DNA from 4 places in the Pseudomonas sp. TE36184 genome. Region 1 is predicted to be linked to each of the others. Evidence: predicted binding sites of a transcription regulator. Region 1 holds the regulator's gene; each other region holds the start of a gene.
What was found. The regulator FliA, encoded in region 1, starts transcription of late flagellar genes. The targets are predictions, from matches to a motif close to CTAAAGTTTNNNNNNNNNNNGCCGNTAA.
Positions count from the first base shown of each region.

Region 2: a site for FliA is predicted at 5,528-5,555, ahead of ACVWZP_RS05935 (methyl-accepting chemotaxis protein). Genes of this name have one in related genera too.
Region 3: a site for FliA is predicted at 3,163-3,190, ahead of ACVWZP_RS07440 (methyl-accepting chemotaxis protein). Genes of this name have one in related genera too.
Region 4: a site for FliA is predicted at 5,551-5,578, ahead of motA (flagellar motor stator protein MotA). Genes of this name have one in related genera too.

Region 1 covers NZ_JBSSCU010000001.1:6,476,821-6,484,261, reverse strand. The annotation lists gene ACVWZP_RS29485 (protein-glutamate methylesterase/protein-glutamine glutaminase) at 1-530, opposite strand, end outside; partial or broken gene ACVWZP_RS29480 (chemotaxis protein CheA) at 579-2,872, opposite strand; gene ACVWZP_RS29475 (protein phosphatase CheZ) at 2,884-3,672, opposite strand; gene ACVWZP_RS29470 (chemotaxis response regulator CheY) at 3,691-4,065, opposite strand; gene fliA (RNA polymerase sigma factor FliA) at 4,234-4,974, opposite strand; gene fleN (flagellar synthesis regulator FleN) at 4,971-5,804, opposite strand; gene flhF (flagellar biosynthesis protein FlhF) at 5,910-7,235, opposite strand; gene flhA (flagellar biosynthesis protein FlhA) at 7,247-7,441, opposite strand, start outside.
Region 2 covers NZ_JBSSCU010000001.1:1,337,494-1,344,934, forward strand. The annotation lists gene ACVWZP_RS05910 (fatty acid desaturase) at 1-619, shown strand, start outside; gene ACVWZP_RS05915 (DUF3050 domain-containing protein) at 679-1,479, shown strand; gene ACVWZP_RS05920 (HlyD family secretion protein) at 1,496-2,563, shown strand; gene ACVWZP_RS05925 (DHA2 family efflux MFS transporter permease subunit) at 2,560-4,077, shown strand; gene ACVWZP_RS05930 (TolC family outer membrane protein) at 4,101-5,444, shown strand; gene ACVWZP_RS05935 (methyl-accepting chemotaxis protein) at 5,595-7,220, shown strand; gene ACVWZP_RS05940 (LysR family transcriptional regulator) at 7,235-7,441, opposite strand, start outside.
Region 3 covers NZ_JBSSCU010000001.1:1,690,543-1,697,983, forward strand. The annotation lists gene ACVWZP_RS07415 (FMN-dependent NADH-azoreductase) at 1-442, opposite strand, end outside; gene ACVWZP_RS07420 (LysR substrate-binding domain-containing protein) at 567-1,475, shown strand; gene ACVWZP_RS07425 (MmcQ/YjbR family DNA-binding protein) at 1,472-1,828, shown strand; gene ACVWZP_RS07430 (DUF1294 domain-containing protein) at 1,817-2,200, opposite strand; gene ACVWZP_RS07435 (undecaprenyl-diphosphate phosphatase) at 2,197-3,027, opposite strand; gene ACVWZP_RS07440 (methyl-accepting chemotaxis protein) at 3,258-4,892, shown strand; gene pnuC (nicotinamide riboside transporter PnuC) at 5,000-5,566, shown strand; gene ACVWZP_RS07450 (AAA family ATPase) at 5,563-6,081, shown strand; gene ggt (gamma-glutamyltransferase) at 6,191-7,441, opposite strand, start outside.
Region 4 covers NZ_JBSSCU010000001.1:3,962,284-3,969,724, forward strand. The annotation lists gene ACVWZP_RS17850 (NAD(P)H-hydrate dehydratase) at 1-53, opposite strand, end outside; gene queG (tRNA epoxyqueuosine(34) reductase QueG) at 117-1,184, shown strand; gene ACVWZP_RS17860 (trimeric intracellular cation channel family protein) at 1,178-1,795, opposite strand; gene orn (oligoribonuclease) at 1,885-2,427, opposite strand; gene rsgA (small ribosomal subunit biogenesis GTPase RsgA) at 2,536-3,567, shown strand; gene motB (flagellar motor protein MotB) at 3,617-4,627, opposite strand; gene motA (flagellar motor stator protein MotA) at 4,631-5,482, opposite strand; gene ACVWZP_RS17885 (HDOD domain-containing protein) at 5,649-7,184, shown strand; gene rhdA (thiosulfate sulfurtransferase) at 7,242-7,441, shown strand, end outside.

The DNA of each region.
Region 1 (7,441 bases):
GCAGGTGCCCGCACGGGTGCCGCGGCAGGCCGGGCAACCGCTGCCGGCGCCGGGCGACCGAACGCCGTGCTGGTGGGTGCCGCCGGAGCCGCGACCGGCGCAGGCGCCGGGGCGCTGAACAGGCTGCGACGGTTGCTGCGCGAAATGCTGTGGACCTTCTCGCACAGCATCTGCTTGACCTTCTCGGGGTTGCGCGAGATGTCTTCGAAATTCTTCGGCAGGAAGTCCACCGCACCGGCGTCCAGCGCATCCAGGGTGACCCGGGCGCCTTCGTGGGTCAGCGAGGAGAACATCAATACCGGGGTCGGACAGCGCTGCATGATGTGTCGGACTGCGGTGATGCCATCCATCATCGGCATCTCGTAGTCCATGGTGATCACGTCCGGCTTCAACGCAATGGCTTGATCAATCGCCTCTTTACCGTTGGTGGCCGTGCCGACCACCTGGATCGTTGGATCGGCGGAAAGAATTTCCGAGACGCGGCGGCGGAAGAAACCCGAATCGTCCACCACCAGGACCTTGACTACCATAAACACTCCGTTAGGCGGGGCAGGCAATACCGCCCTGCCCCACCAGAATCAAATACGCCGTGCGGCGTAACGCTTGAGCATGCTCGGAACATCGAGAATCAACGCGATACGACCGTCACCGGTGATGGTCGCACCCGACATGCCCGGGGTTCCCTGCAGCATTTTGCCCAAAGGCTTGATGACCACTTCTTCCTGGCCGACCAGTTGATCGACGACAAAGCCGATGCGCTGGGTGCCCACGGAGAGAATCACCACATGGCCTTCGCGCTGCTCTTCATGGGCGGCCGAGGCGACCAGCCAGCGCTTGAGGTAGAAGACAGTGGCAACGCTTTGTCGCGCACGATCACCACTTCCTGGCCGTCCACCACGTTGGTGCGCGACAGGTCGAGGTGGAAGATCTCGTTGACGTTGACCAGCGGGAAAGCGAAGGCCTGGTTGCCCAGCATCACCATCAGGGTCGGCATGATCGCCAGGGTCAACGGCACCTTGATGACGATCTTCGAGCCCAGGCCCTTGGTCGAGTAGATATTGATCGAACCGTTGAGCTGGCTGATCTTGGTTTTCACCACGTCCATGCCCACGCCACGGCCCGACACGTCGGAAATCTCGGTCTTGGTCGAGAAGCCCGGCGCGAAAATCAGGTTGTAGCACTCGGTATCGGTCAAGCGGTCGGCGGCATCCTTGTCCATCACGCCACGCTTGACGGCGATACCGCGCAGGATCGCCGGGTCCATGCCTTTGCCGTCATCGGTGATCGACAGCAGGATATGGTCGCCCTCTTGTTCCGCCGCCAGAATCACCTTGCCGTTACGGGACTTGCCCGCGGCTTCGCGTTCTTCCGGGGTTTCCACGCCGTGGTCGACGGCGTTGCGCACCAAGTGGACCAGCGGGTCGGCCAGGGCCTCGACAAGGTTTTTGTCGAGGTCGGTTTCTTCACCCACCAGTTCCAGGTTGATTTCTTTCTTGAGCTGGCGAGCCAGGTCACGAACCAGGCGCGGGAAGCGACCGAAGACTTTCTTGATCGGCTGCATCCGCGTCTTCATCACCGCGGTCTGCAGGTCGGCAGTGACCACGTCGAGGTTCGACACGGCCTTCTGCATGGCTTCGTCGCCACTGTTCAGGCCCAGGCGCACCAGGCGGTTACGCACCAGCACCAGTTCGCCGACCATGTTCATGATGTCGTCCAGGCGCGCGGTATCCACACGCACCGTGGTTTCGGCTTCGCTGGCAGGCTTGTCGGCCGCGGCGGCGGCCGGGGCACGCGCGGCAGCGGCAGGAGCGGCGGCAGCCGGGGCACGCGCGGCAGCGGCAGGAGCGGCGGCAGCCGGGGCCGGGGCCGGCTTGGCGGCAGCAGGGGCCGCGGCTTTGGCCGGTGCCGGTTTGGCCGCCACCGGGGCTGCCGTCGCCGCAGCGCCAGCGGCCACTTCAGCGAACTTGCCCTTGCCGTGCAATTCGTCGAGCAGGGCTTCGAATTCGTGATCGGAAATCAGCCCGTCGCCGGCAGGTGCGGCAGCGGCAGCAGCCGGTGCGGCAGCCGTTGCGGCGACTTCCGGCAAGGCATCGGCAGCAAAGGAGCCCTTGCCATGCAACTGGTCGAGCAACGCTTCGAATTCGTCGTCGGTAATGTCGGTGCCGGCGGCGGCGGCGGCTGCCGGAACTTGCGAGGCACTCGCAGGTGCTTGCGCCTCAGCCGCAGGTGCAACGGCGTCGGCAGCGAACTGGCCCTTGCCGTGCAACTGATCGAGCAGGGATTCGAATTCTGCGTCGGTAATGTCTTCGCCGGTCGGCGCGGCGGGCGCGGCCACTGCAGCGACCGCTTGCGGCGCTTCGGCTTCGGCCTTGACCGCATTGAGGGAGTCGAGCAGTTGCTCGAACTCGCTGTCGGTGACATCCGCTTCGGCTTCGACGACAGGCTCCGGAGCCGCTTCCACCACCGGCGCGGCCGCGGTGTCGGCAGGCTCCGCCAGACGCGCCAGGGCGGCCAGCAGTTCCGGGGTGGCTGCGGTGATCGGGGCACGTTCGCGAACTTCGCTGAACATGCCGTTGACCGCATCCAGCGCTTCGAGAATCACGTCCATCAGCTCCGAATCAACGTGACGCTCACCCTTGCGCAGGATGTCGAACACGTTCTCGGCGATGTGGCAGCACTCCACCAGCTCATGGAGCTGGAGGAAGCCGGCGCCCCCTTTTACAGTGTGAAAACCGCGAAAAATTGCATTGAGCAGGTTCGCATCATCCGGTCGGCTTTCCAGCTCGACCAGTTGTTCGGACAGTTGCTCTAAAATTTCGCCGGCCTCTACAAGGAAATCCTGAAGGATTTCTTCATCGGCGCCGAAGCTCATGGGTGTGCTCCTTAGAAGCCTAAACTGGATAACAGGTCATCTACGTCATCCTGACCTGACATAACGTCTTCACGTTTATCGGCATGAATCTGCGGACCTTCACCCTTGGCGAGATGTTTTTGTGGATCTTTTTCCGAGAGGATCGCTTCGCGGTCATGTTCGATGCCGGCGAAACGATCAACTTGGCCTGCCATAAGCACCAATTTGAGCAAGTTGCTTTCCACTTCGGTGACCAATTGGGTCACGCGCTTGATCACCTGACCGGTGAGGTCCTGGTAATCCTGGGCGAGCAGAATGTCATTGAGGTTGCTGGACACCGTGTGGTTGTCCTGTTCGCTGCGCGACAGGAAACCCTCGACCCGACGGGCCAACTCACGAAACTCCTCAGCCCCCACTTCCCGACGCATGAAGCGGCCCCAGTCAACGCTGAGGGCCTGGGCTTCGTTGGCCATGCCGTTGACCAGGGGCGTGGCGTTTTCCACCAGGTCCATGGTGCGGTTGGCCGCCGCTTCAGTCAGCCTGACCACATAGGACAGGCGCTCAGTGGCATCGGTGATTTGCGAAATTTCTTCAGCCTGGGGCATGTGCGGGTCAATCTGAAAATTGACGATCGCACTGTGCAGCTCGCGCGTGAGCTTGCCCACTTCCTGATACAGGCCGCGGTCACGGGTCTGGTTAAGCTCATGGATTAACTGCACCGCGTCGCCGAACTGGCCTTTTTCAAGGCTCTCGACCAGTTGGTGAGCATGCTTTTTCAGGGTCGACTCAAAGTCCCCCTGTGACGTTTCTTTATGCTCCATAGCTCCCCCGCGATGGCATTAGCCGTGGATGCGTTCGAAGATTTTTTCGATCTTCTCTTTCAAGGCCAATGCAGTGAATGGCTTGACCACGTAGCCGTTGACCCCGGCCTGGGCGGCTTCGATGATCTGCTCACGCTTGGCTTCGGCGGTCACCATCAACACGGGAAGGCTGCGCAGTTTTTCATCGGCGCGCACATGGCGCAGCAAGTCGATACCGGTCATGCCGGGCATGTTCCAGTCGGTTACCAGAAAGTCGATGCTCCCGCTGTTGAGGATCGGAATCGCCGTAAGGCCGTCATCCGCCTCGACCGTGTTGGTGAACCCCAGGTCACGCAACAGGTTTTTTATGATCCGCCGCATCGTTGAGAAGTCATCAACGATGAGGATTTTCATGTTCTTGTCCAATTCGACCTCCAAGCAGTCTTAAAACGCGTCCAGCACCTGGACGCGCCATTTCAATCAACAGGCGTTACACAAAAAGGACTGCCCAGGGCACCACGAAACTCACCCGCGAAAACCAAGGGCCTCGCGGTAGTGTCTGCAGTGTCCCCACACTGCCTGTCAGCGCGCGCGCCACTCTCCCAGGCGTCCCCGCAAGCGGGCTGCGCACTGGCTGTGCAGCTGGCTGACACGCGATTCGCTGACCCCCAGGACCTCACCGATTTCCTTGAGGTTCAGCTCTTCGTCGTAGTACAGCGCCAACACCAGTCGCTCACGCTCCGGCAGATTGGCAATCGCGTCCGCCAGCGCCCCCTGAAAGCGTTCATCTTCCAGGTCGCGCGACGGTTCGAGATGAGCACTCGCGCCGTCCTCGTGCAGCCCTTCGTGTTCGCCGTCCTGCAACAGGTCGTCGAAACTGAACAGGCGGCTGCCCAAGGTATCGTTCAAAATCCCGTAATAATCGTCGAGACTCAATTGGAGTTCGGCCGCAACTTCGTGATCTTTAGCGTCGCGACCGGTTTTTGCTTCAATTGCACGAATTGCGTCACTGACCATGCGCGTATTGCGGTGTACCGAACGCGGCGCCCAATCCCCTTTACGCACTTCATCGAGCATCGCACCACGGATACGGATACCCGCATACGTCTCGAAACTCGCACCCTTGCTCGCGTCGTATTTGGTCGATACTTCGAGCAGGCCGATCATGCCGGCCTGGATCAAGTCTTCGACCTGGACACTGGCGGGCAGGCGTGCCAGCAAGTGATAGGCAATGCGCTTGACCAGCGGCGCATAGCGCTCGATCAATTCGCCCTGGCGGTCACGTGCCGAATTTTTGTAAAGGTTATAGCCGCTGGCTGTCATAGCACCGGTCCTGCGCTCGTCTGATGCACCAATCGCTCGACGAAAAACTCCAGATGCCCCCGAGGGTTGGCGGGCAACGGCCAGGTATCGACCTTCTGAGCAATAGCCTTGAACGCCAACGCGCATTTCGAACGAGGGAACGCTTCGTAGACCGCACGCTGCTTTTGCACGGCCTTGCGTACACACTCGTCATAGGGAACTGCGCCGACGTATTGTAAGGCGACATCGAGAAAGCGATCAGTGACCTTGGTCAACTTGGCGAACAGGTTGCGTCCTTCCTGCGGGCTCTGGGCCATGTTGGCCAGCACGCGGAAGCGGTTCATGCCGTAGTCGCGGTTGAGCAGTTTGATCAGGGCGTAGGCGTCGGTGATCGAGGTGGGTTCATCGCAGACCACCAGCAGGACTTCTTGCGCGGCGCGCACGAAGCTGACCACGGACTCGCCAATCCCGGCGGCGGTGTCGATCACCAGCACGTCGAGGTTGTCGCCGATATCGCTGAACGCCTGGATCAGGCCGGCATGCTGCGCAGGGCTCAAGTGGACCATGCTCTGGGTGCCCGAGGCGGCCGGCACGATGCGGATGCCTCCAGGGCCCTGCAGCAGCACATCGCGCAGCTCGCAGCGACCCTCGATCACATCGGCGAGGGTGTGTTTGGGCGTGAGCCCCAGCAAAACGTCAACGTTCGCCAACCCAAGGTCAGCATCCAGCAGCATGACACGACGGCCAAGCTCTGCCAGGGCCAGGGACAAATTCACTGACACGTTAGTTTTCCCGACGCCACCTTTGCCGCCGGTCACCGCGATCACCTGTACGGGATGCATGCTGCCCATTTTAATTCTTTACCTTGTCTTGCTTAGACGCAGGCTACATGGCTTGGCCGCGTGAATCGCTTGCAGACCATCGATGTAGATACATTTCATGGTGTTCATGCTGCCTCAACCCACCCGCTTTGCCGGGTTGTGGTAAAGGTCAGCGAACATATCGGCCATCGCTTCCTCGCTAGGCTCTTCTTGCATTTGCACGCTGACGGCACGGCTGACCAACTGATGACGGCGCGGCAGATGCAAATCATCCGGAATCCGCGGCCCGTCGGTCAGGTAGGCGACCGGAAGTTCATGACTGATAGCCAGGCTCAGCACCTCGCCCAGGCTCGCGGTTTCGTCGAGCTTGGTGAGGATGCATCCGGCCAGGCCGCAGCGCTTGTAGCTATGGTACGCAGCGGTAAGAACTTGTTTTTGGCTGGTGGTTGCAAGCACCAGGTAATTTTTTGCCTTGATGCCACGCCCGGCCAGGCTCTCCAGCTGCATGCGCAACGCCGGATCGCTGGCTTGCAGGCCGGCGGTATCGATCAGCACCACACGTTTGCGCAGCAACGGATCGAGGGCGTTGGCCAGGGACTGGCCCGGGTCGACGTGGGTCACCGACACATTGAGGATGCGGCCCAGGGTCTTGAGTTGCTCCTGGGCACCGATGCGGTAGCTGTCCATGCTTACCAGCGCGATGTTCTGAGCGCCGTACTTGAGCACGTAGCGCGCCGCCAGCTTGGCCAGCGTGGTGGTCTTGCCCATGCCGGCAGGGCCGACCATGGCGATCACGCCGCCCTCTTCCAGGGGTTCGAGTTCCGGGGTGACGATCATCCGCGCCAGGTGGGCCAGCAACATGCGCCAGGCCTGGCGAGGTTCTTCGATTTCGCTGGTCAGCGCCAGCAGGTCGCGGGACAACGGGCCGGACAGGCCGATGCGTTGCAGGCGACGCCACAGGTTGGCCTGTTGCGGCTTGCTGCCTTGCAGTTGGGTCCAGGCCAGCGAACCGAGCTGCACTTCCAGCAGCTCGCGCAGGCCGTTGAGCTCAAAGCGCATCGAGTCGAACACACGCTGGTCGACTGCGGCGGCCGGGGCAGGCGCGGCAGGCGCGGCAGGACGCGGCGGTTCGATGAACGTCGGCTCGACCAGCGGCTCGGCGGCGGTCAGCGGCAGGCCGGCGAACAACTGGCGATTGGTGGTCGCATCGCTGTCACCGCGCATGCTCAGTTCGGCCTGGGCCGAGACAATGCGCGAGGCCGTCTTGCGCAGCTCGTCTTCAAGCTCCATGTTCGGGACACGCGGGGCCAGCGCCGAAGGGGTGTAATCCAGGGCAGCCGTCAGCTCGACACCGCCGGCAATACGACGGTTACCGATAATCGCAGCGTCGGCGCCCAGCTCGTCACGTACCAGTTTCATGGCCTGACGCATATCGGCGGCGAAAAAACGCTTTACTTGCATAACCCACTACCTCAGCCGTTGGGCCCTACTGTCGCGACGATAGTCACTTGCTTGTTGTCAGGGATTTCCTGATAAGCCAAAACGTGCAAATTCGGCACTGCCAGGCGTCCAAACCGCGACAACATCGCTCGGACCGGGCCTGCCACCAGCAGAATCACCGGTTGGCCCTGCATTTCCTGACGCTGCGCTGCTTCGATCAACGAACG
Region 2 (7,441 bases), 5.1 Mb from region 1:
CCATTGGCAACACCATCGCTACAGCAACAGCGAACAGGACCCGGACTATCGGCACTTCTCGCGTTATCGGAGCCTGTTTAGCCGCCTTGCGCTGTCACGGTTGATGGCCACCTCGAACTATCTGCAGGCGACGTTGCGCCTGGCTTTCGGCCCGCCGGTCAGCCCATCGCCCTTGCCTTCGCCTTTGAGCGCAGCCCAGGTGCGACGACTGGCGCGCTGCAATATCGCGTGCCAGGTCGGCTGGTCGAGTGTCTACGCGGTCGCCCTGTGGCAGATCGACGGGCTGCTGCTTGGGTTTGCCTTGAGCCTGGCGGTTGCGTTCCTGCTCTCGGCAGTCAATGCCTATCAGGAACATGCCTTCAGCGAGGGCCATGAGCAGCCCCCTGCCCGCTCGCGTACCTCGCGCCTGAGCACCTGGCTGCACGCCGGCGCGAACTTTCACCTGGAGCATCACTTTTATCCAGCGGTGCCGTGCTGGCGCCTGCCCAAGGTCCATCGCCAACTGCTGGACGCGGGGTGGTACGCAGACCGGCAATACCTGCTGGAAACACGCTTCATACCGTCCTTCAAGTACGCCTCCGGTCGCCATCCTTACCGTGGCGATACGCTGAACGACTGAACGGTCCCCTTACTTTCCCCATGGATTCTTGCCTGAACCATCAGGCCGCAGGAGCTGCTATGCCTTTTGATATCGACCGCCACATTGAAACCGAGCGCGCCCAGTTATTCGGCCACCCGCTTTTCGCCAATATCCGCACCGTTGAAGATGTACGCACACTGATGGAATTTCATGTGTTTGCCGTATGGGACTTCATGACCCTGCTCAAGCGCATCCAGCGCGACCTCACCTGTGTGGAGTTGCCGTGGGTACCGCCAACGCATATCACGGCTGCGCGCTTGATCAATGAAATCGTGGTCGGCGAAGAAACCGACGAACACCCCGATGGCGGCTTTATCAGCCACCTGGACCTGTACCTGACCGCCATGGATGAAATCGGCGCCGACAGCTCGGTATTCCGCCGTTTCCTCGCTGCCATCCAGGCCAAGGAACCGCTGGCCAAGGCCCTCAGCGACCGCGATATCCCATTGGCGGCCAAAGTGTTCATGTGCCAGACGCTCGATGTGGCGCAACACGGCACCACCGAAGCGGTGTTGGCGTACTTCTTCTTTGGCCGTGAAGACATCATCCCCGACATGTTCGGACGCCTGCTGTCGCAATGGTCGGTCAGCGAAACCGAGGTGCCGATGCTCACCTATTACTTGAAGCGCCACATCGAAATGGATGGCGACGATCACGGCCCGGCCGCTAAACGCATCATCGCTGAAATCGTCACCACCCCTGTGCAGCACCAGCACATGGTCGAAAGCGCCAAGACCGCGATCAAATCGCGCATCGATTTGTGGGATGGCGTGCATCACTTCCTGCAGCACAAAGCGCAACACGCCACGGACCGCCCTGAGTGCCTAAGCCTCGCATGACCACAGGGAGCAGGACATGACCAAAGGTAAATTGATAAAACTGACACTGTGCGGCGTTGTGGTCGGTGGGTTACTGCTGCTCGGCTGGCAGCGTTGGCAGTATTCCAACGCTTACGTGAGTACCGATAACGCCGAGCTCGATGGCGTGATCATTCCGGTGCGCGCCAAGCTCTCGGGCGTGGTGATGAGCGTGCCGGTGACAGACAACGTCACGGTGCAAAGCGGTGATCTGCTGTTTCAGATCCGCGACAGCGAATATCAATACCAGGTCGAGCAGCGTGAGGCGCAATGGCAGGCGTTGCTTGCTGCCGCAGGGCGCGGCGGCGGTCCGGGTGCGTTGGACAGCCAGGTCCTCGGCGCGGTCGCGATGCGCCAGGCGGCGCAAGCGGCGCTGGCACAATCCAGCGCCAATCTGGAGCAGGCGCGCAACGATTACGGGCGCGCCCGCCGCCTGGGCGCCCAAGGTGTGTTGAGCACTCAGGATCTCGAGGTGGCCAAGGCGCGTTTCGACGCCCTGAGCCACGCTCAGGAAGTGGCACGCGGCAATGCCCAGGCTGCCGCGCAAAGCACCTTGGCCAACAAAGCCGAACTGAAAGTGCAGGACTACCGGATCGCGGCGGCGCAAGCCGAACTGGAACAGGCCCGGATCAAGCTGCACGACACTCGTCAGACCGCGCCGGTGCGCAGCATCGTCTCGAAGAAAGAAGTCGAGCCGGGCCAATTCGTGGTCGCCGGGCAGAAGCTGTTGAGCCTGATTGCCACCGACCCGCTGTGGATTACCGCCAACTTCAAGGAAACCCAGGTCGGGCGCGTGCGGGTCGGCCAGTTGGCCAAGGTCACTGTGGATGCGTTTCCCGGGCAGGCTTTCGACGGGGTGGTCGAGAGCCTCGCACCGGCTACCGGCGCAAAGTTTTCACTGCTGCCCCAAGAGAACGCCACCGGCAACTTCACCAAGGTGGTGCAGCGCGTGCAGGTCAGGATTGCCCTCAAAGACGTGCCGGATGACTACAAAGCCTTGTTGAGCCCCGGCATGAGCGCCTTCGTCGAAGTCGCCACGCAACAGCACGGCAGCCACACGTTATGAAGTCGCCGTATCTGATTGCGCTGACCGTGACGCTGGTGTCGATGATGGAACTGCTCGACGTGACCATCGTCAACGTGGCGATTCCCAGCCTGATGGGCACCTACGGGGCGTCGGTCGATGAAATCTCCTGGGTGTCCACCGGCTACGTGGTGGCCAACGTAGTGATCCTGCCGGTCAGCGGCTGGCTGTCGGCCTGGTTCGGGCGGCGCACTTATTACCTGGTCTCCACGGCGGTGTTCGTGCTGGCATCCGTGGGCTGCGCCTTTTCCGCCGAACTCTGGCAACTGGTGGCGTTCCGCGTACTGCAAGGCTTGGCGGGCGGCGGGTTACTGGGGATTTCCCAGGCAATCATTTACGACGTATTCCCCAAGGAGAAGGTCAGCAGCGGCATGGCGTTGTACGGCGTTGGCGTGATGATGGGGCCGACGTTGGGCCCCACCGTCGGCGGCTATCTGATCGACACCTTGTCCTGGCACTGGATATTCCTGATCAATCTGCCCATCGGTGCCGTGGCCCTGCTGCTGTGCTGGCTGTGCATCGGCGATTCCGCCAATGAAAGCAAACCCAGCAGCGTCGACTACAGCGGCTTCTGCCTGCTGGCCCTGGGCGTCGGCAGCCTGCAGATCCTGCTGGAGCGCGGCGAGCATTGGGACTGGATGGAATCGAACTGGACGGTTGCCTGCCTGTTGCTCAGCAGCTTCAGCCTGGTGGGGTTCTTCTGGTGGGAACGGCGCGCGACCAACCCGATCGTCAATGTGGCGTTGTTTCAGAACCGCGAGTTTTTGATGGGCTGCATCTGCGCGTTTTGCGTGGGCTTCGGGCTGTACAGCACGTTATTCATGGTGCCGCTGTTTTTGCAGACGTTGCTGGCACAGAGCGCGTACCAGAGCGGGCTGGTGATTTTCCCCGGAGCGGTGGCCAGTGCCATCAGCACCTTGGTGATCGGCAAGCTGTCCCAGGAAAACAAGATCGACGAGCGCGTGTTCGTGACCTTGGGCATCGTCATGTACTGCTACGCGATGTTCCTGCACACCCAGTTCACCCTCGACAGCAACCCGGACACGCTCTATTGGCCTCTGGTGATTCGCGGCCTGGGCCTGGGCATGATCTTCGTACCGCTGACCAACCTGGCCATGCGCCGTCTGCCGCTGACGTTGATCTCGGGCGCCTCGGGCGTGCTCAACCTGATGCGCCAGTTGGGCGGCAGCGTCGGCATCGCCATTGCCGCGACCCTGCTCACGCGGTTTTCGTGGGAGCGCTATCGCCTGCTGTCCGAGCATGTGACCGAGTCCAGCCTGGTTGCCAGCGGCTGGGGCGGCGTGGAATCCAACCCGCTGTTTCTGTCCCTGAACCTTGCAAGCCATCAACAAGCCTTGGCCCTGATGCCTTACCTGCAAGCGCGTGAACAAGCGCAAATGCTGGCCTTCAGCATGCTGTTCGGCACATTGGGCGCGGTCATGGCCATCGGCATTCCCATGGTGCTGATGATGCGCAGAAGCACCCTCAGCCGATAACTTCTCCAGTGGAGCACATCCCCTTGCGTATTCCAGGGCTGCATCTCGACCCGATCACACTGCTCACTTTCCTGTGCGGCCTCAGCCTCGCTTGCTGCCCGGCCAATGCGGCGGCGGAAGACTTGTACCAGCTGTACCAGAAGGCGCTGACCCACGACATGAAGTTCGCCGCCGCACAGGCGCAACAATTGGCCACCGCGGAAAAAGAACCGCAAAGCCGTGCCAACCTGTTACCGGACCTGTCGGTCACCGGCGGCGCGGCGTGGGTCGATGCCGAGGATTCGTCCGACTACCATCGAAACCGCAATAACACCAACGCCTATGCCGTGGTTCTCACCCAACCGCTGTTGCGCTGGCAGAGTGTGGTTGCCCACGACCAAAGCAAACTGATGATCAGCGCCAGCGAGGTGCAGACCGAACAGGCGCGCCAGGACCTGATGCTGCGTGTCGCCCGCGCCTACTTCGACGTACTGCTTAACCAGGAACTGCTGAACACCCGCACGCAACAGTTGCAAACCCTGCAGGAGAGCCAGGACCGCACCCGGCGTTTGTTGGCCGACGGCGCCAGCACCCACAACGCGCTCGAACAGGTTCAGGCCAAATACGACCAGGCCTTCGCCGAGCAAATCGCCGCACGCGGCGCGCTGGATATCGCCACCGAAGCCCTCACCCAATTGACCGCCGCCCAGGCGCGCCCATGGTCGGGCAAGGAGCCACAATTCAGCGCTCCGGTGCCCGCCGCGATCGGCGCCTGGGCCACCACCGCACAACAAGGCAACCTCGCCGTGCAGCGGGCGCAGATTGCCCAGCGCCTGGCCGAAATGGACATCGACAAGGAACAAGCCGGCCACTTGCCGACCCTTGACCTGATCGCCGCCCATGGCCGTTTTGCCTCGGTCGGCGGCGATGTGTACGACGTCACCCTGCCGGAGAATCGTTATAACCAGACGGTGGTCGGGGTCAAACTGAGCGTGCCACTGTATGGCGGCGGCCGTACCAGCAGCCGCGTGCGCGAAGCCCATGCGTTGCAGAGCAAAGCCCTGGATGAACTCGAAGATGCGCGCCGCAGTGCCGGGCTGATGGCCCGCCAGGCCTACCTGCAAGTGACCAGCGGCATGAGCCAATACCAGGCGCTCAAGCAGGCGCTGAAATCCAGCCAGGTCAACGTCACGTCGGTGACCCACGGCTTCGAGGCCGGTGCACGCATCAACACGGAGGTGCTGGACGCACAGCAGAAAGTCACGGACACCCAGCAACGTTTGGCCCAGCAACGCTACGCGATTCTGCTCGCGCAGCTCAACCTGCTGGCGTCGACGGGGAACCTGAACGACGCGCGTCTGCGTGAGGTCAGTCGCCTGCTCGATTGAACCCGGTGCGCGCCCCATTCAGCCCATGTACCTGAGCCATTGAATTCAGGGTTCGATAATCGAACGGGTTCCCACTTCTGCCGTTCAAGTTCACTGCGTGAATGCGGATAGCACGATCACTATTACTTAAGTGGTCTGCGGAGTATGCCCATGTTTGCCCATCTGAAAATTCGCACCGGGATGATCGGGGTGCTGCTGCTGTTCGTTATTGCACTGTTGTTCTCTACCCTGAACGGCTGGCGGTCGGCGGTACGCAGTCACGAGCACATTGACGAGTTGGGGCGTACCTCGCGACAAATCGACGGGATCAACAACGCGTTGCTGCTGGCAATCCGTACCAGCGCCAACGTGTCCTCGGCGTTCATCGAGACCGTCGGCGGGCGTTTCGACGACGCGGAAGCCCGGCTGGTGCGCAGTGAGGCGATCTGGAGTGACGCCATCGCCAAGGTCAATGCCTCGACCACAGACTTGCGTGACCCGCAGTTGAAGGCCCTCGCCGAAGATCTCAAGCGTGCGTTCGCCGTATACGGCACGGCCATCGTCGGACAACGCGCCGCCACGCGCGCGCGCTCCGCCGAAGAGTATTTTCAAGTCAACATCGATGCCGGCAACAGCATGACCAAGCTTCAGGAGATTCGCGTGAAGCTGGTCGGCGCGTTGGATGCCCGTGCCCAGGAGATCAACACGGAGGCGGCTGCGCGGCTGCAGACTTCGCAAACCCTGGCCATTGCCTTGATCCTGCTGACCCTGGCACTCGCTATCGTCTGCTGGGTATTCATCTCGGGCACCGTCCTGCGCCCATTGCGCGCGGCCGGCGAGCACTTCAAGCGCATTGCCGGGGGCGATCTGAGCCGCGAAGTCGTCTCGCCTGGCCGCAACGAAATTGGCGAATTGTTCCTTGAGCTGCAACGCATGCAGGCCAGCCAGCGTGAAACACTGATCCAGATCGCTGACTCAGCCACGCAGTTGGCCTCAGCCGCTGAAGAACTCAACGCCGTCACCGAAGAAAGCAACCGTGGCCTCCAGCAGCAGGACATGCAGCTGGAACAGGCCGCGACCGCGGTGAACCAGATGACCAGTGCGGTCGAAGAAGTGGCGCGCAACGCGGTGTCGACTTCGCAAGCGGCCACCGCCTCCAATACGCTGTCGGAAAAGAGCCGTCAGCAGGTACGCGAAAACATCAGCGGTACGCAATCGATGACCGCCGAAATTCACGGCAGCGCCGAGCGTATCCAGCACCTCGCCAATGAAGTGCGCAACATCGGCAAGGTGCTCGACGTGATCCGGGCAGTCTCGGAGCAGACCAACCTGCTGGCCCTCAACGCGGCGATCGAAGCGGCCCGGGCCGGTGAAGCCGGTCGGGGGTTTGCTGTCGTGGCCGACGAGGTACGCACCCTCGCCTACCGCACCCAGGAATCGACCCGCGAGATCGAACAGATGATTGCCAGCGTGCAGAGCACTGCTGAACACGCGGTGGATTCGATGCGCAGCAGCACGGCGCGGGCGCAAGGCACGCTGGAAATCACGCAGGCGTCGGGGGTGGTGCTGGAGGATATATTCGCGGCCATCGGCCAGATCAACGAGCGCAACCTGGTGATTGCCAGTGCCGCCGAAGAACAGGCCCAGGTTGCCCGTGAGGTCGACAGCAACCTGTTGGCGATCCGCGACCTGTCGGCGCAATCCGCGGCGGGCGCCTTACAGACCAACGCAGCGAGCCATGCGCTGTCACGCTTGGCTGCGGAGCTGAGCGGGCTGGTGGGACGCTTTCGGACTTGATCCTTGGCGGCCCCTTATCTTGAGCCGCTCCCAACTCGTTCCAACCGCAGCTGTATAAATTCCAGCAACGCCCGAACCCGCGCAGTCACGGAATGCCGGTGGCTGTACGCGCCAAGCAATTGCAGCGGCGCAGGGCGCAGGTCCAGCGACACTTCCCGCAATCGGCCCGCGGCAAGATCTTCCTGGCATGGATAGGCTGCCACTATCGCGAAACCGATGCC
Region 3 (7,441 bases), 4.8 Mb from region 1:
CCTGGCCAACATGCAGGCCGCCGGACGTGGAGACGATGATGACTTTCTTGTTGCCGCACAGGCCTTCCGGGCCGGCTTCGGTGTAGCGGAAGGTCTGGCCGGCCACTGCAATGCGGTCGATCCAGGCCTTGAGCTGGGACGGGATGGTGAAGTTGTACATCGGCGCGCCCAGCACCACGGCGTCGGCGGCGAGGAACTCAGCCAGGGTCGACGCGCTGAGGTCGGCTTCGTGCTGCTGCGCGGCGTCGCGCAGTTCGGCCGGCGTGCCCAGCGCAGCCAGGGTGGCGCCGGAGAAGTGGTTGATGCCTTCGCTGGCCAGGTCACGGTAAGTCACTTCCACACCCGGCTCGGCCGCTTGCCAGGCCTTGACCACGCCGGCACTGAGCTGGCGCGAAGCCGAGTTGTCGCCGAGGATGCTGGAATCGATGTGCAACAGTTTCATGGGTAAGCTCCAAATAAGATCAGCGGTGCGAATCAGATGGTGTTAAGCCTACGCATGAAACCAATAGCCGATAAGGTAGTTGAAATGCGATAGTTCGTCCTACTGACAGGACAATAGGCTGAGCATGCAAGACCTCAACGACCTCTACTATTTCGCCAAAGTCGTGGAAGCCGGCGGCTTCGCGGCGGCCGGGCGCCTGCTGGGGATTCCCAAGTCACGCCTGTCGCGGCGGATCGCCGAGCTGGAAGAACGCCTTGGCGCGCGTCTGCTGCAGCGCACCACCCGGCAACTGACCCTGACCGCCGTCGGCGAGCGTTACCTGCGCCATTGCCAGGCGATGCTGCTGGAAGCGGAAATGGCCGACGAGGCCGTGGCCAGCATGTCCAGCGAACCCCGCGGGCGGCTGCGGGTCAGTTGCCCGGTGGGCATGGCCCAGCACATCCTGCCGGAGCTGGTCGCCGGGTTTCTCGCCGCCCACCCCCAGGTGCAGTTGGAAATGACCCTGGTCAACCGCCGCGTCGACCTGGTGGCCGAAGGCATTGACGTGGCGTTGCGGGTGCGCGAGCTCGGCGATGAAGACCCGCTGCTGGTCACCAAGCGCCTGCGCCAGGCCCAGACGCTGCTGGTCGCCAGCCCGGACTTCATGCGCGGCCGACAGGTCGACAACCTCGACGACCTCAAGCAATTGCCGGTGCTCGGCGCCCTGGAAGCCGACCGCATGGTCCACCTGCGCCTGCTCGACCCCCAAGGCAACGCCGAAGACCTGGTGATGGAAGCCCGCCTGGGCATCGATGATTTCATCGTGCGCAAAGCCAGCGCACTCAAGGGCCTGGGCTTCACCGTGCTGCCGATGATGTATTGCGAAGAAGAACTGGCCAGCGGCCAACTGGTGCAACTGCTGCCGCAATGGTCGCTGCCGGGCGGCTGGTTGCAGGCCGTGTACCCGCATCGCCGTGGCGTGCTGCCGGCGATTCGCGCGTGGATCGATTACCTGGAAGAAGGCTTTAAAAGCTGTGGAGACCGCCTGTTATGAGCATGACCGAAGAACAAGTCGCGCACTTCTGCCTGAGCCTGCCCGGCGCGCGGGAAGACTATAAATGGGGTGGCGTGCGAGTGTTTTCGATTGCCGGCAACAAGATGTTCGCCTTGCAGAACCTGCGGGGTGACTCGTTGGCGTTCAAGGTCGACAAGGAACTGTTCCTCGGCCATGTGGACCGCCCGGGCATCCACCCGGCGCCGTACCTGGCGCGCGCGCAGTGGATCATCATGAACACGCCCTACCCGCTGGGCACCGAGGAGTTGCGTGGCCTGTTGCAGCGCTCTCACCAGTTGGTGGTGAGCAAGTTGCCCAAGCGCACGCAGGTCGGGTTGTTGCTAGAGGACTGACCCCAGCGTGCCGCTGAGGAACAACTGGTCAAGCCAGAACACCTGATGCAACAGCACGATTGCCCAGAACAGCACCTGATACGAGACCTTGCGCGTCTTGTGCCGGAACACCTGCTGGGCAATCAGCGCCCCCGGCCATCCGCCCGCCAGCTCGACGGCGTGCAGGATGTTTTCGGGGATGCGCCGAGCGTCGGTGCGCGCCTTGTGCTTGTCGCTCCAGTACAGCAAAAACGCGATCACGCTGACCACGCCATAGGCCGCCAGCGGCAGTACGGTCTCGCCGCGATGCCACACCAATACCGAGCCCAATAACGGCGCCGCGCACAACAGCGCAAAGATCAGCGCCTTCAGGCGTGGGTGCTGAATCATCATGCCTTGGCCGCGGACCAATCGATCCAGCCAAACTGCCAGGTCGCCAGGATCAGCAAGCCGAATGCAATCCGATACCAGGCAAATGCCGCATAGCTATGGCTGGCGATGAACTTGAGCAGGCCCTTGACCGCAATCATCGCGAAGATGAACGAGGTGACAAACCCGATGGCAAACACCGGCAGGTCAGCCGGCTGGAACAGGTCGCGGTACTTGTAGCCCGAATACACCGCCGCACCGACCATGGTCGGCATGGCCAGGAAGAACGAAAACTCGGTGGCGGTCTTGCGCGACAGGCCGAACAGCAGGCCGCCGATAATGGTCGAGCCCGAGCGCGAGGTGCCCGGGATCATCGCCAGGCACTGGGCAAAACCGACCTTGAGCGCGTCCTTCCAACTGATCTCATCGACGCTCTCGGCATGCACTTCATGCTCGCGCCGCTCGGCCCACAACATCACGATGCCGCCCACCACCAACGCCGTGGCGACGGTGATCGGGTTGAACAGGTAATGGTGAATCAGGTCGGCGAAAATCACCCCCAGCACCACGGCCGGCAGGAACGCGATCAGCAGGTTGACGGTAAAGCGCTGTGCATTGCGCTGGGTCGGCAAACCGGTCACCACGTCGAGGATCTTGCGGCGAAACTCCCAGACCACCGCCAGAATCGCACCGAGCTGAATGATGATGTTGAACGCCATGGCGCGTTCGCCACCAAAGTCGAGCAAATCGGCGACGATAATCTGGTGGCCGGTACTGGAGATCGGCAAAAACTCCGTCAGCCCTTCTACCACGCCGAGTATCAACGCCTGTGCGGCGGTCCACAAATCCATACGTCCCCCAAAGGTCTTGTTCTAAGACAAGCCTCGTTAGTCTTTTTAATGGTTCACTGACGACGAGCGCACAAAAAGGCCCGGTGCTGATAATCAACGCCGGTCTGCAAAAATTCCGTGAAAAATCAGGCAGTACTCAGGTTTTTCGATTTCAGGCCGAAAGCCTATCAGACAAGGCGTAAAAGTCGATGCAGCGCCGACAATTATAAAAAGCACGGAGTGACAGGACGATGAACAGTTTACGCAATATGTCGATCAGCCGCCGTCTCTGGTTGATCCTGGTAGTTGCCGTGTTGATGCTGTTGGCCCTGGGTTTGCTGATGCTCAAACAGATCCATGACGACCTCTATGAAGCCAAAAGCCTGCAGACCCGACACGTCGTACAGACCGCCAGTGGAATCCTGACGTTTTATCACAGCCTCGAAACCAGCGGCGTCATGCCCCGTGAAGCGGCACAAAAACAAGCCCTGAGCGCGGTGCGCGGCCTGCGCTATAACAAAGACGAATATTTCTGGATCAACGACCTGACGCCGGTGATGATCATGCACCCGGCCAACCCCAAGCTCGATGGCCAGAACCTCTCGTCGATTCGCGACCCGGACGGCTTTGCGATATTCAACGAGTTCGTGAGCCTGGCCAAGGCCAAGGGTGCCGGTATCGTCAATTACCGTTGGCCGAAGCCGGGTGCCGATACGCCGATAGAAAAAACCTCGTATATCCAGTTGTTCGAACCGTGGGGCTGGATCATCGGCTCCGGCGTGTATGTGGATGACGTGCAAGCCGAATTCAACGCGCAAGTGTGGAAAGCCTCGGGTGTCGGCCTGGGCATCGCCGTGGTCATGGCCCTGCTGGTCTCGTTGATTGTGCGCAGCATCGTGCGCCCGCTGCAGGCCGCCGTGAATGCCATGGCCAATATCGCCAGCGGCGAGAGCGACCTGACGCGCAGCCTCGACACCCATGGCCGTGACGAAGTCACTCAACTGTCCCAGCACTTCAACAGCTTCACCGCCAAGCTGCGCCACGTCGTCGGCCAGTTGCAGATGTGCGCCAATGCGCTGGGCCAGTCCTCCACTGAGCTGGGCAACAACGCCAGCCAGGCCCACGACCGCAGCCAGCAACAGTCGCAACAGATGGAACTGGTGGCCACCGCGGTCAATGAAGTCACCTACGGCGTGCAGGACGTGGCCAAGAATGCCGAGCACGCCGCCAGCGAAATGCGCGATGCCCAGGCCCAGGCCGAGCAAGGCCAAGTGAACATCGACAGCAGCTTGCAGCAGATCGACCAACTGTCCACCACCATCAGCCAGGCCGTGGAAGTGATTCGCACCCTGTCGAGCGAAAGCACGCAGATCGGTGGCGTGCTCGAAGTGATCCGCTCCATCGCTGACCAGACCAACCTGCTCGCCCTCAACGCCGCCATCGAAGCCGCGCGTGCCGGTGAGCAAGGCCGCGGGTTTGCGGTGGTGGCGGACGAAGTACGGCTGCTGGCCCAACGCACGCAGAAATCCACTGCTGAAATCCAGGTCATGATCGAGCGTCTGCAAGGTCACTCGGAAGCGGCGGTCAAGGTCATCAGCGACAGCCACAGCGCGTCGCAACTGACCATCGAACAGGCCGGCCAGGCCGGGGCCAGCCTCACCGCCATCGGCCAGGCCCTGCGCAACCTCAATGGCCTGAATGCCTCGATCGCCAGCGCCACCCTGCAACAGGCCCACGTGGTCGAGGACATCAACCAGAACGTGACCCAGGCCGCCGGGTTGTCCCACAACACGGCAGTGGCGGCCGAACAGTCCAGCGTGGCCAGCGCACACTTGCGCGGGTTGAGCGAGCAGCTCGACGGCCTGCTGCGTCAATTCAAAGTCTGACGCCACTCAAACTGTGGGAGGGGGCTTGCTCCCTCCCACATTTGCCTTCCTGTGTTTTGAAGATTGGTTACAATCCCCGCCCTTTCCCTCTCTCCCAAGGAACCACCATGTCCGGGCTTGAACTGTTCGCCGCCGCGCTGGGGGTGATCGCTGTCTGGCTGACGGTCAAACAAAACCCCTGGTGCTGGCCCATCGGCCTGGTGATGGTGCTGCTCTACACCTGGGTGTTCTACGACGTGAAACTCTATTCCGACATGCTGTTGCAGGTGGTCTACGCCGCCCTGCAAGTCTACGGCTGGTGGCAGTGGACCCGACGCGCCGGGGACATCAAGCCAGGTCGCCAAGTCACCAGCCTGGGCTGGTCCGCGATCCTTACCAGCCTGGCTATCGGCGCGGTCGGCAGCCTGTTGCTCGGCGCCGCCATGGCTCACTGGACCGACGCCGCCCAACCCTGGCTCGACGCCGCCCTCACCGGTTTCAGCCTGGTGGCGCAGATGTGGATGGCGCAAAAGCGCGTGCAGTGCTGGCCATTGTGGATTGCCGTGGATGTAATTTTCGTCGGGCTGTTCCTCTATAAAGGCCTCTACCTCACCGCCGCGCTCTATGCGCTGTTCACCGCGATCGCCGTGCAAGGCTGGCGCGAATGGCGTGCCGACCCGGCGTTGCGCGCATGAAGGTAGTGGTCCTGGCCGGCCCCGAATCCAGCGGTAAAAGCTGGTTGGCCGCGCAGTTGCAAACGCAGTTCGGCGGGCTGATGGTGGGCGAGTACGTGCGGCACTTCATCGACCACCATCAGCACGACACCACGCTGGCCGACATCCCGGCCATCGCCCGCGGACAACTGGCCTGGGAAGATGCCGCCCGCGCCGAGCGCCCTGCTCTGTTGATCCTCGACACGCACCTGCTGACCAACAGACTCTGGAGCCAGACCCTGTTCGGCGACTATCCGACATGGCTTGACGACGAACTGCTGGCCCGCCACTACGACCTGCACCTGCTGCTGTCCCCCGACGACGTGGAATGGACCGCCGACGGCCAGCGTTGCCAGCCGGAACTGGCCGACCGCCAGGCGTTTTTCCAGCACAGCCTGGATTGGATGCAGCAGCATCGCCAGGCCCTGGTGGTGATCAGGGGAAATTGGGAAGAACGCCGCGCCAAAGCCTTCGCAGCCGTCAAACAGATACTGTAGGAGCGAGCTTGCTCGCGAAAAACGCAAGAACACCGCGTTAATCCAGAATGCCCGCGTTATCGTTGACGCTCTTCGCGAGCAAGCTCGCTCCTACAGTGAGTTGCCGCGCTTAGTAGCCCAGGGACAGGCCGGTATTGCGACGCGGGTCGTTGGCCCCATAGAAACGGTTGTTGCCGACCGGCTTGCCGTCCAGGGATGGCGCGCCCACCAGGATCGCCGCCAAGTGGTTGGCATCCTGTGGCCCGGCAAACTTGTGGCCCCAGCTCTCAAGGATTTTCTGCGTATCCGGGCTGACCGCGAAGGTCTCGAGGTTGGTGGTGTCCGGCATCCACTGCTGGTGGAAACGCGGCGCGTCCACGGCCTCTTGAATGTTCATTTTGTAGTCGATGACATTGAGGATGGTCAGCAAGGTCGCGGTAATGATGCGACTGCCGCCCGGCGTGCCGACCACCATCACCGCCTTGCCATCCTTGGTCACGATGGTCGGGCTCATCGACGACAGCGGCGCCTTGCCTGGTGCGATGGCGTTGGCTTCACCCTGGACCAGGCCGTACATGTTCGGCACGCCGACCTTGACGGTGAAATCGTCCATTTCATCGTTGAGAATCACCCCGGTCTTGCTCGCCATCACACCGGCACCGAACCAGTCATTGAGGGTGTAGGTCACCGAGACCGCGTTGCCCCACTTGTCGACGATGGAATAGTGGGTGGTGTTGTTGCCTTCATGGGGCGCTACGCCCGGTTTGATCGCCTGGGAGTCGCCGGCCTTGTTCGGTTCGATCGCGTCACGCAGTTTCGTGGCGTAGTTTTTGTCCAGCAGGTGTTCGATCGGGTTCTTGACGAAGTCCGGATCGCCGAGGTAGCTGTTGCGGTCCACATACGCGTGGCGCATGGCTTCAATCTGGTAATGCAGGCCCTGGGCCGAGTGGTAGCCCAGGTCGGCCATCGGGTAGCCTTCAAGGATGTTCATGATCTGGCAGATCACCACGCCACCGGAGCTCGGCGGCGGTGCCGAGACCACGTGGTAGCCCCGGTAGTCGCACTCGATGGGCGCCAGTTCACGGGTCTTGTACTTGTCGAGGTCGGCCTGGGTGATGATGCCCTTGCCGGCCTGGCTGGAATCCACCAACGCCTTGGCGACCCAGCCTTTATAGAAACCGTCGCTGCCCTTGGCGGAGATTTCCTTGAGGGTCTTGGCCAGGTCTTTCTGCACCAGCTTCTGGCCGACCTGCAACGGCTGGCCGTTGTGCAGGAAGATTGCGCGCAGGTCCTTGTCTTTTTCGAACTCGCCGGTGGCGGTGTGCAGCAGGTCGATATCGCCCTGCTCCAGCGCGAAGCCGTTTTCCGCCAGTTTGATCGC
Region 4 (7,441 bases), 2.5 Mb from region 1:
TTGCCGGGCAACAGGGGCTGAACGTCGGTTATTGCGTGTTTTGTCTGCGGCATGCGTCTTCAAGCTCCGATGTCTGGCAGAATTATACTCATCTAACCTGTGGTTTCCCGTGTCTCATGCCTGCTATTACTTCCGATCTGCCCGCGCTCGCCCAATCGATCAAAGACTGGGGCCGCGAGCTGGGTTTCCAACAAGTCGGCATCAGCGGCCTGGACCTGGCCGAGCATGAACAGCACCTGCAACGCTGGCTCGACGCGGGCTACCACGGCGAGATGGAATACATGGGCGCCCACGGCAGCAAACGCTCGCACCCCGACGAGTTGGTGCCGGGCACCTTGCGCGTGGTCTCGCTGCGCATGGATTACCTGCCCGGCGACACGCACATGGCGCAACGGCTGGCCCAACCGGAAAAAGCCTACATCTCCCGTTACGCCCTGGGCCGCGACTACCACAAACTGATCCGCAAGCGCGTGCAGCAACTGGCCGAACGCATCCAGGCACAAATCGGCCCCTTCGGCTTTCGCGCCTTTGTCGACAGCGCGCCGGTGCTGGAGAAAGCCATCGCCGAGAAAGCCGGGCTGGGCTGGATCGGCAAAAACACCCTGGTCCTCAATCGCAAGGCCGGCAGCTACTTCTTCCTCAGCGAGTTGTTTGTCGACGTGCCGCTGCCGGTCGATCCGCCCCACGCCACCGAGCACTGCGGCCGCTGTACCGCCTGTCTGGATATCTGCCCGACCAACGCGTTCGTCGGGCCCTACGTGCTGGACGCACGGCGCTGTATTTCCTATCTGACCATCGAACTCAAGAGCGCGATCCCTGAAGACTTGCGCCCGCTGATCGGCAACCGGGTTTTCGGTTGCGATGACTGTCAGATCGTTTGCCCATGGAATCGTTTCGCCCGCACCACCGCCGAAAGCGATTTCAAGCCACGGCACAACCTGGATAACGCACAACTGGCCGAACTGTTCATGTGGGACGAGGAAAAATTCCTCAGCAGCACCGAAGGCTCGCCCCTACGCCGCGCAGGTTACGAGCGCTGGCTGCGCAACCTGGCGGTAGGCCTGGGCAATGCGCCATCGAGCATTCCGGTGCTGGAAGCCTTGAAGGCGCGCCGGGACTATCCGTCGGAGCTGGTGCGCGAACATGTGGAATGGGCGCTGAAGCAGCACGCCGAGCGTCAGTGAACGTCGTCGTTGTAGATGAACTTGGGCATTTCCCAGTGAAAACGGATCGCCAGCAGACGCAGGAGAAAGCCGCTGAACAGGGTGAGCATAATCGCCTGCTCGCCCGGCAATTGCAGGTAAAGGCACAGCAAGTAGAACCAAGCGGCGAGGAATGACACGCTGGCGTACAGCTCACGGCGAAAGATCAGCGGGATGTCGTTGCAGAAAATATCCCGCAGGATCCCACCGAACACCCCGGTGATCACGCCGCTGACCGACGCCACCAACATACCGTGGCCCATTTCCAGGGCGGTCATGCAGCCGATCAGGGTAAAGGCGACCAACCCCACGGCATCCAGCGCCAGAAACAGCGAGCGCAGGCGGCGCATCAGCGGCGCGATAAAGATCGTCACCAGCGCGGCGACGGAGGTCAGCACCAGGTATTCCGGGTGCTTGACCCAGGTCAGCGGGTAATGCCCGAGCAGCACATCGCGCACCGAACCGCCACCCAACGCCGTCACGCAGGCGATCAGCACCACGCCAAACCAATCCATGCCGCGCCGACCGGCAGACAAGGCGCCAGTCATAGCTTCGGCGGTGATGGCGACGAGGTAGAGCATCAGCAGCATGATGGCGATCCTTACAAAGAGGCGCGCAGTCTAATCATTTGCTGACGGCACCAAAAGAGGGCGCTTGGCGAAAGACCGAGGCGCCCCCAGCATCAAGCCTTGATGAAGTGCTTGCGGTAGTGCTGCAACTCGGCGATCGACTCACGAATGTCATCCAGCGCCAAATGAGTGCTGCCTTTATGGAAGCTGTCTTTGACTTCCGGCGCCCAGCGCGCGGCCAGTTCCTTGAGCGTGGACACATCCAGGTTGCGGTAGTGGAAGTAGCTTTCCAGCGCCTTCATGTGGTTATAAAGAAAGCGGCGGTCCTGGCAGATGCTGTTACCGCAGATCGGCGACTTGCCCTTGGGCACCCACTTTTCCAGGAAGGCGATGGTTTCGGCTTCGGCTTCGGCCATGCTGACACGGCTGTCGCGCACGCGCTGGGTCAGGCCGGAGTTGCCGTGGGTGCGGGTGTTCCACTCGTCCATGGTGGCGAGGACGGCGTCGCTGTGGTGGATGGCGATCACCGGACCTTCGGCCAAGGTGTTGAGGTTGCTGTCGGTGACAATGGTCGCCATCTCGATGATGACGTCGGTGTCGGGGTTCAGACCGGTCATTTCCAGATCGATCCAAATCAGATTCTGTGGGTTTTGCATGGCTTGATTCTCTTGGCACCTTGGCGTAGCTGCGCAGTTTAGCAGGCGGGGCCGTGCTAGACTCGCGACCGTTTCACCCAACCTTTGCATTATCGACACGGAACACCAATGGCCAAACGCCAGCTCAACCGTCGCCAAAACTGGCGCATCGAAAAGATTCAGGGCGAACGCGCCGCACGCGCCGCCAAACGTGAATCCTCCGCCGTGGAAGCGCTCGAGGGCGGCGACCTGGGCCCCGAACAAACGGGCCTGGTGATCGCGCACTTTGGTGTGCAGGTCGAGGTCGAGGCGCTCGAAGGCGAACTCGCCGGCCAGGTCTTCCGCTGCCACCTGCGCGCCAACCTGCCGGCGCTGGTGACCGGCGACCGAGTGGTGTGGCGTGCCGGCAACCAAGGCATCGGCGTGATCGTCGCGCAACTGCCCCGCACCACCGAACTGCGCCGTCCCGACAGCCGCGGCCAGTTGAAGCCGGTGGCGGCCAACGTCGACATGATCGTCATCGTCTTCGCACCGCTGCCCGAGCCCCATGCCAACCTGATCGACCGTTACCTGGTCGCCGCCGAGCATGCCGGCATTCGCCCGCTGTTGTTGCTGAACAAGTTCGACCTGATCGACGAACAGAACGCCCCGGCGCTCAACGCGTTGCTGGCGGTCTACCGCACCCTGGGTTACCCGGTGCTGGAAGTGTCGGCTCATCACGGCAATGGCATGGAACAGCTGCAACACCAGTTGGACGGGCGCATCAGCGTGTTCGTCGGCCAGTCTGGCGTGGGCAAGTCCTCGCTGGTCAACAGCCTGCTGCCGGAAGTCGACACCCGTGTCGGCCCGCTGTCGGAGCTGTCCGGCCAGGGCACCCACACCACCACCACCGCGCGGTTGTTCCACTTCCCTGGCGGCGGTGAGCTGATCGACTCCCCGGGCATTCGTGAATTCGGCCTCGGCCATGTCAGCCGCAGCGACGTGGAAGCCGGTTTCATCGAGTTCAACGACCTGATCGGCACCTGCCGCTTCCGCGACTGCAAACATGACCGCGAACCCGGTTGCGCCCTGCTCAAGGCGTTGGAAGATGGCCGCGTGCAGCAGCAACGGATGAACAGCTATCGGTCGATTATTGCGAGTTTGCCCGAGAGCAGTTACTAAACAGCACATACGACAAGGCCGCGTTTATCGCGGCCTTGTCGTATACAGCTTACGATCCCGTACCCGGCACCGTAGGGTCTTTCATCCCGCCACCTTCGAACAGATTCAGCTTCTGCCGCAGCTCATGCGCCGGCAACGGCTCCTGCCCCGGCGGGATCGCGTTCGGGTCGGCCGGTGCACCGCCCTGCGTGCCCGTATCTGGGGGCGGTGGCGGCTGATCACCTTCAATCGCGCGCTGGGCCTTTTTGGTCAGCACGACGATATCGATCCGACGGTTGATCGGGTTGAACGGGTCCTTCGGATCAAACAGCTGCGACGAGGCGAAACCCACCACCCGCGCCACCTGCGAGTCCGGGTAGCTGCCGGCCACCAGCGCACGTCGGGCGGCGTTGGCGCGGTTGGCCGAAAGCTCCCAGTTGCCGAAGTCGCCCTGCCCCGAATACGGCTTGGCATCGGTGTGGCCGCTGATGCTGATCTTGTTCGGCACCGCCTTGATGGTGTCGGCCATGGCCAGCAGGATGTCTTCAAAGTACGGCTTCAACCGCGCACTGCCAGAGTCGAACATCGGCCGGTTGGCGGCGTCGGTGATCTGGATGCGCAAGCCATCCGGCGTGATTTCGAAGGAAATCTGATCCTTGAATTTCAGCAACTGCGGGTTTTCTTCGACCTTGGTCTGCAATTCCTTCAGCAACAATTCGAGGCGTTCCTGCTCGACCTGTTCGGCCAGGCTCTCGACGGTGTCGCGCTCGATCGGAATTTTTTCCTGCGGCGCCTCGGTCTTGACCTCAGGATTGATGGTGCGCTCCGGCGCCAACTGCGGCGAACCGCCCAGGTCGATCACGAAGGGTGTGCCGCTTTCCGAGAAGCCGATCGGGTCTTTGAAGTAACCGGCGATGGCGATCTTCTGTTCGGGGGTCGCGGTGGACATCAGCCACAGCACCAGGAAGAACGCCATCATCGCCGTTGCAAAGTCGGCGAAGGCGATTTTCCAGGCGCCACCATGGTGCCCCGCAGCGAAGCGCTTGACGCGCTTGATGATTATCGGCTGGTTGTTTTCCATGGCTTAGCGACCGCGAACCGCTTGTTCCAACTCGGCAAAGCTCGGGCGATGTTTCGGGTACAGCACCTTGCGACCGAATTCCACCGCCAGCGAAGGCGGCATGCCGGAGGCCGAAGCCACCAGGCTGGCCTTGATCGCTTCATACAGATTGACTTCTTCCTTGGCATCGTGGGCCAGGGAGGTGGCGAGCGGACCGAAGAAACCGTAGGCCGCGAGAATACCGAAGAACGTACCCACCAGCGCCGCACCTACGTGCATGCCGATGGCCGCCTGGTCGCCCTCGCCGAGGGAGGCCATGGTCACCACGATACCGAGTACCGCCGCAACGATACCGAAGCCGGGCATGCCGTCGGCAATACCGGTGACGGCGTGGGACGGGTGCTCCAGCTCTTCCTTGAGGCTGAACAGTTCCATGTCGAACAGGCCTTCCAGCTCATGGGGGGCCATGTTGCCGGAGGACATGATGCGCAGGTAATCGCAGATGTAGGCGGTCATGCGCTCGTCTTTGAGCACTGCCGGGTATTTGGCGAAAATCGGGCTCGCTGCAGCGTCTTCGATGTCCGCTTCGATGGCCATCATGCCTTCACGGCGACTCTTGTTGAGGATCTCATAAACCAGGCCCAGCACTTCCATGTAGAAGGTGTGGGAGAAGCGCGAACTGAACATGCCCAGCGACTTCTTGATCACATGCATGGTCATGTAGCCGGGGTTGGCCTGCAAGAATGCGCCGAATGCCGCGCCGCCAATAATCATCACTTCGAAGGGCTGGATCAACGCTGCAATCTTGCCGTGAGACAGGACATAGCCACCGAGCACACTTGCAAAGACGACGATGATGCCGATTATTTTAGCCATAGGGGTTTTGTACTTGCGCCGTCGGGTTCATGGACATATTTGGGGTAACTGAAAAACTCTTGTTCTACTTATCGGCAAAACTGCGCCAGACTATAGGCCGTCAAGGCGAAAAGCCAGTTCGGCCCGTTCAGGGCGTGTTGAAGTAAGTGATGATCGCGCCCCAATCATGGCCAATGAAAAGACAGCCCCATCTGTAAGACCCATCTCTCTCGCCGCTTGGATCAAGTGCCTGGACGAAGTCCGGTTGCCCGTTCCCCAGGCCAGCCACGAGCGCGTGTGCAAAGCCATCCGCGATAGCCGCAGTTCTTTGCGAGATATTGCCGAGCTGATGCAGAACAGCCCGTCGCTGGTACTCAGCGTAATGCGCGAGGCCAACAGCCACACCCATGGCAGCATGGCGGAACCGGCAGAAAACCTTGAGGTGGCGCTTAACCGTCTCGGCCTCAAACGCGCCGAGGACCTGCTGGAACGACTGCCGTCGGTGCCGATGAATGAAATCCCCGTCGCCTTTCGCCAACTGGTGCTGGTCAGCCGCCACGCGTCGCAGCAAGCCAGCGGCTTGTTCGCCAGCCGCCTGGCGCGGTTGTGGCAAGACATTCATTGGGGCAGCCTGCTGTTCCTGGCGCCGTTGTGGCCAATGGCGGTGGCCTACCCCAAGCTCCTGGAAGAATGGGAACTGCGGGTGATCCACAAAGGCCAATCGGCGCGTCAGGTCGAACAGGAATTGTTCGGCGTGCGCCTGCTCGACCTGTGCCTTGGCCTGACCGAAACCTGGCACCTGCCGATCTGGGTATCCCAGGGCTATCACCTGCTGCTGACCGAGCAACGCTTGCTGGTCAAGGCATTGCGCATCGCCCGGGAAGACGACCCACTGCGCCAGCAACAACTGCTGGATGCCGAACCCAGTTTGCGGCGCTGGCTGAACCAGCCGGCCAATACGGTGTTGCTGGCCAACGGCCTGGCGATGTCGGCCCAGGAATCCTGGACCTGCCCGCATACCGAGCGCTGGCAATACCTCACCGCGCTGTACCTGCAACAGCCGTTGAGCGAGGTGCAGCAACAGGTTCACCAGCAAGCGGTGATCAGCGCTCGCGCAACCCTGATGCCCGACCTCTGGCACCCGGCGCTGTCGCTGATCTGGCCGTGGAATGTACAGAAAATCCATCGTGGCCTGCTGCCCGCACCGCCGCCGACCGCCGAGGCCCTGGCCGTCTGGCGCAGCCGTTGCACCGAACTGCTGGTGGAGCCAAGCCGCTTCGCCAACGCCATGCACCTGACCACCTGCGCCAAGGAAGCCCTGGAGGCCAGCGGCATGCAGCGCGTCTTGCTGTTCATGGCCGATCGCGCCCTGAGCACCCTGCGCGTCCACCAGGCCGCCGGCCTGCCGAAGGACGCCGCCAACTTGAGCCTCGACGTGGTCAACAGCACGCTGCTGCAACGCATGCTGGAAAAATCCGCCCAGGTGCGCCTCACGCCCGACAATCACGCGCAATTTGCCGCCCTGTTGCCGCCGATCCTGCGTCGCCTGTTCAACGGTGAACACCTGCTGTTGCGCTCACTGAGCTGCAACGGCCGGGTGGTTATGCTGATGATCGCCGACCAGGGCGGCGGGCCGTTCTCGGAAACCACCGTGCAGGCCTTCGGCAAAACCGCTCAATGCATCGAGAAAGCCCTGCACAGCTTTACCAACCGCACCAGTTGATGCTTGCGCTACAATCGCCCTCTTTTATCGCCAACATTTGTGCCCAGGAGACCTCACATGCCTGACTTCTCTGGCTTGCCGCTGGTGATCGAACCCAGCGACCTGCTTGGCCGCCTTGATGCCGACCAACTGATTCTGGTGGACCTCACCAGCGCCGCCCGCTACGCCGAAGGGCATATCCCCGGCGCGCATTTCGTTGACCCCAAGCGCACCCAACTGGGCCAGCCGCCAGCCCCCGGCCTGTTGCCGAACAAGGC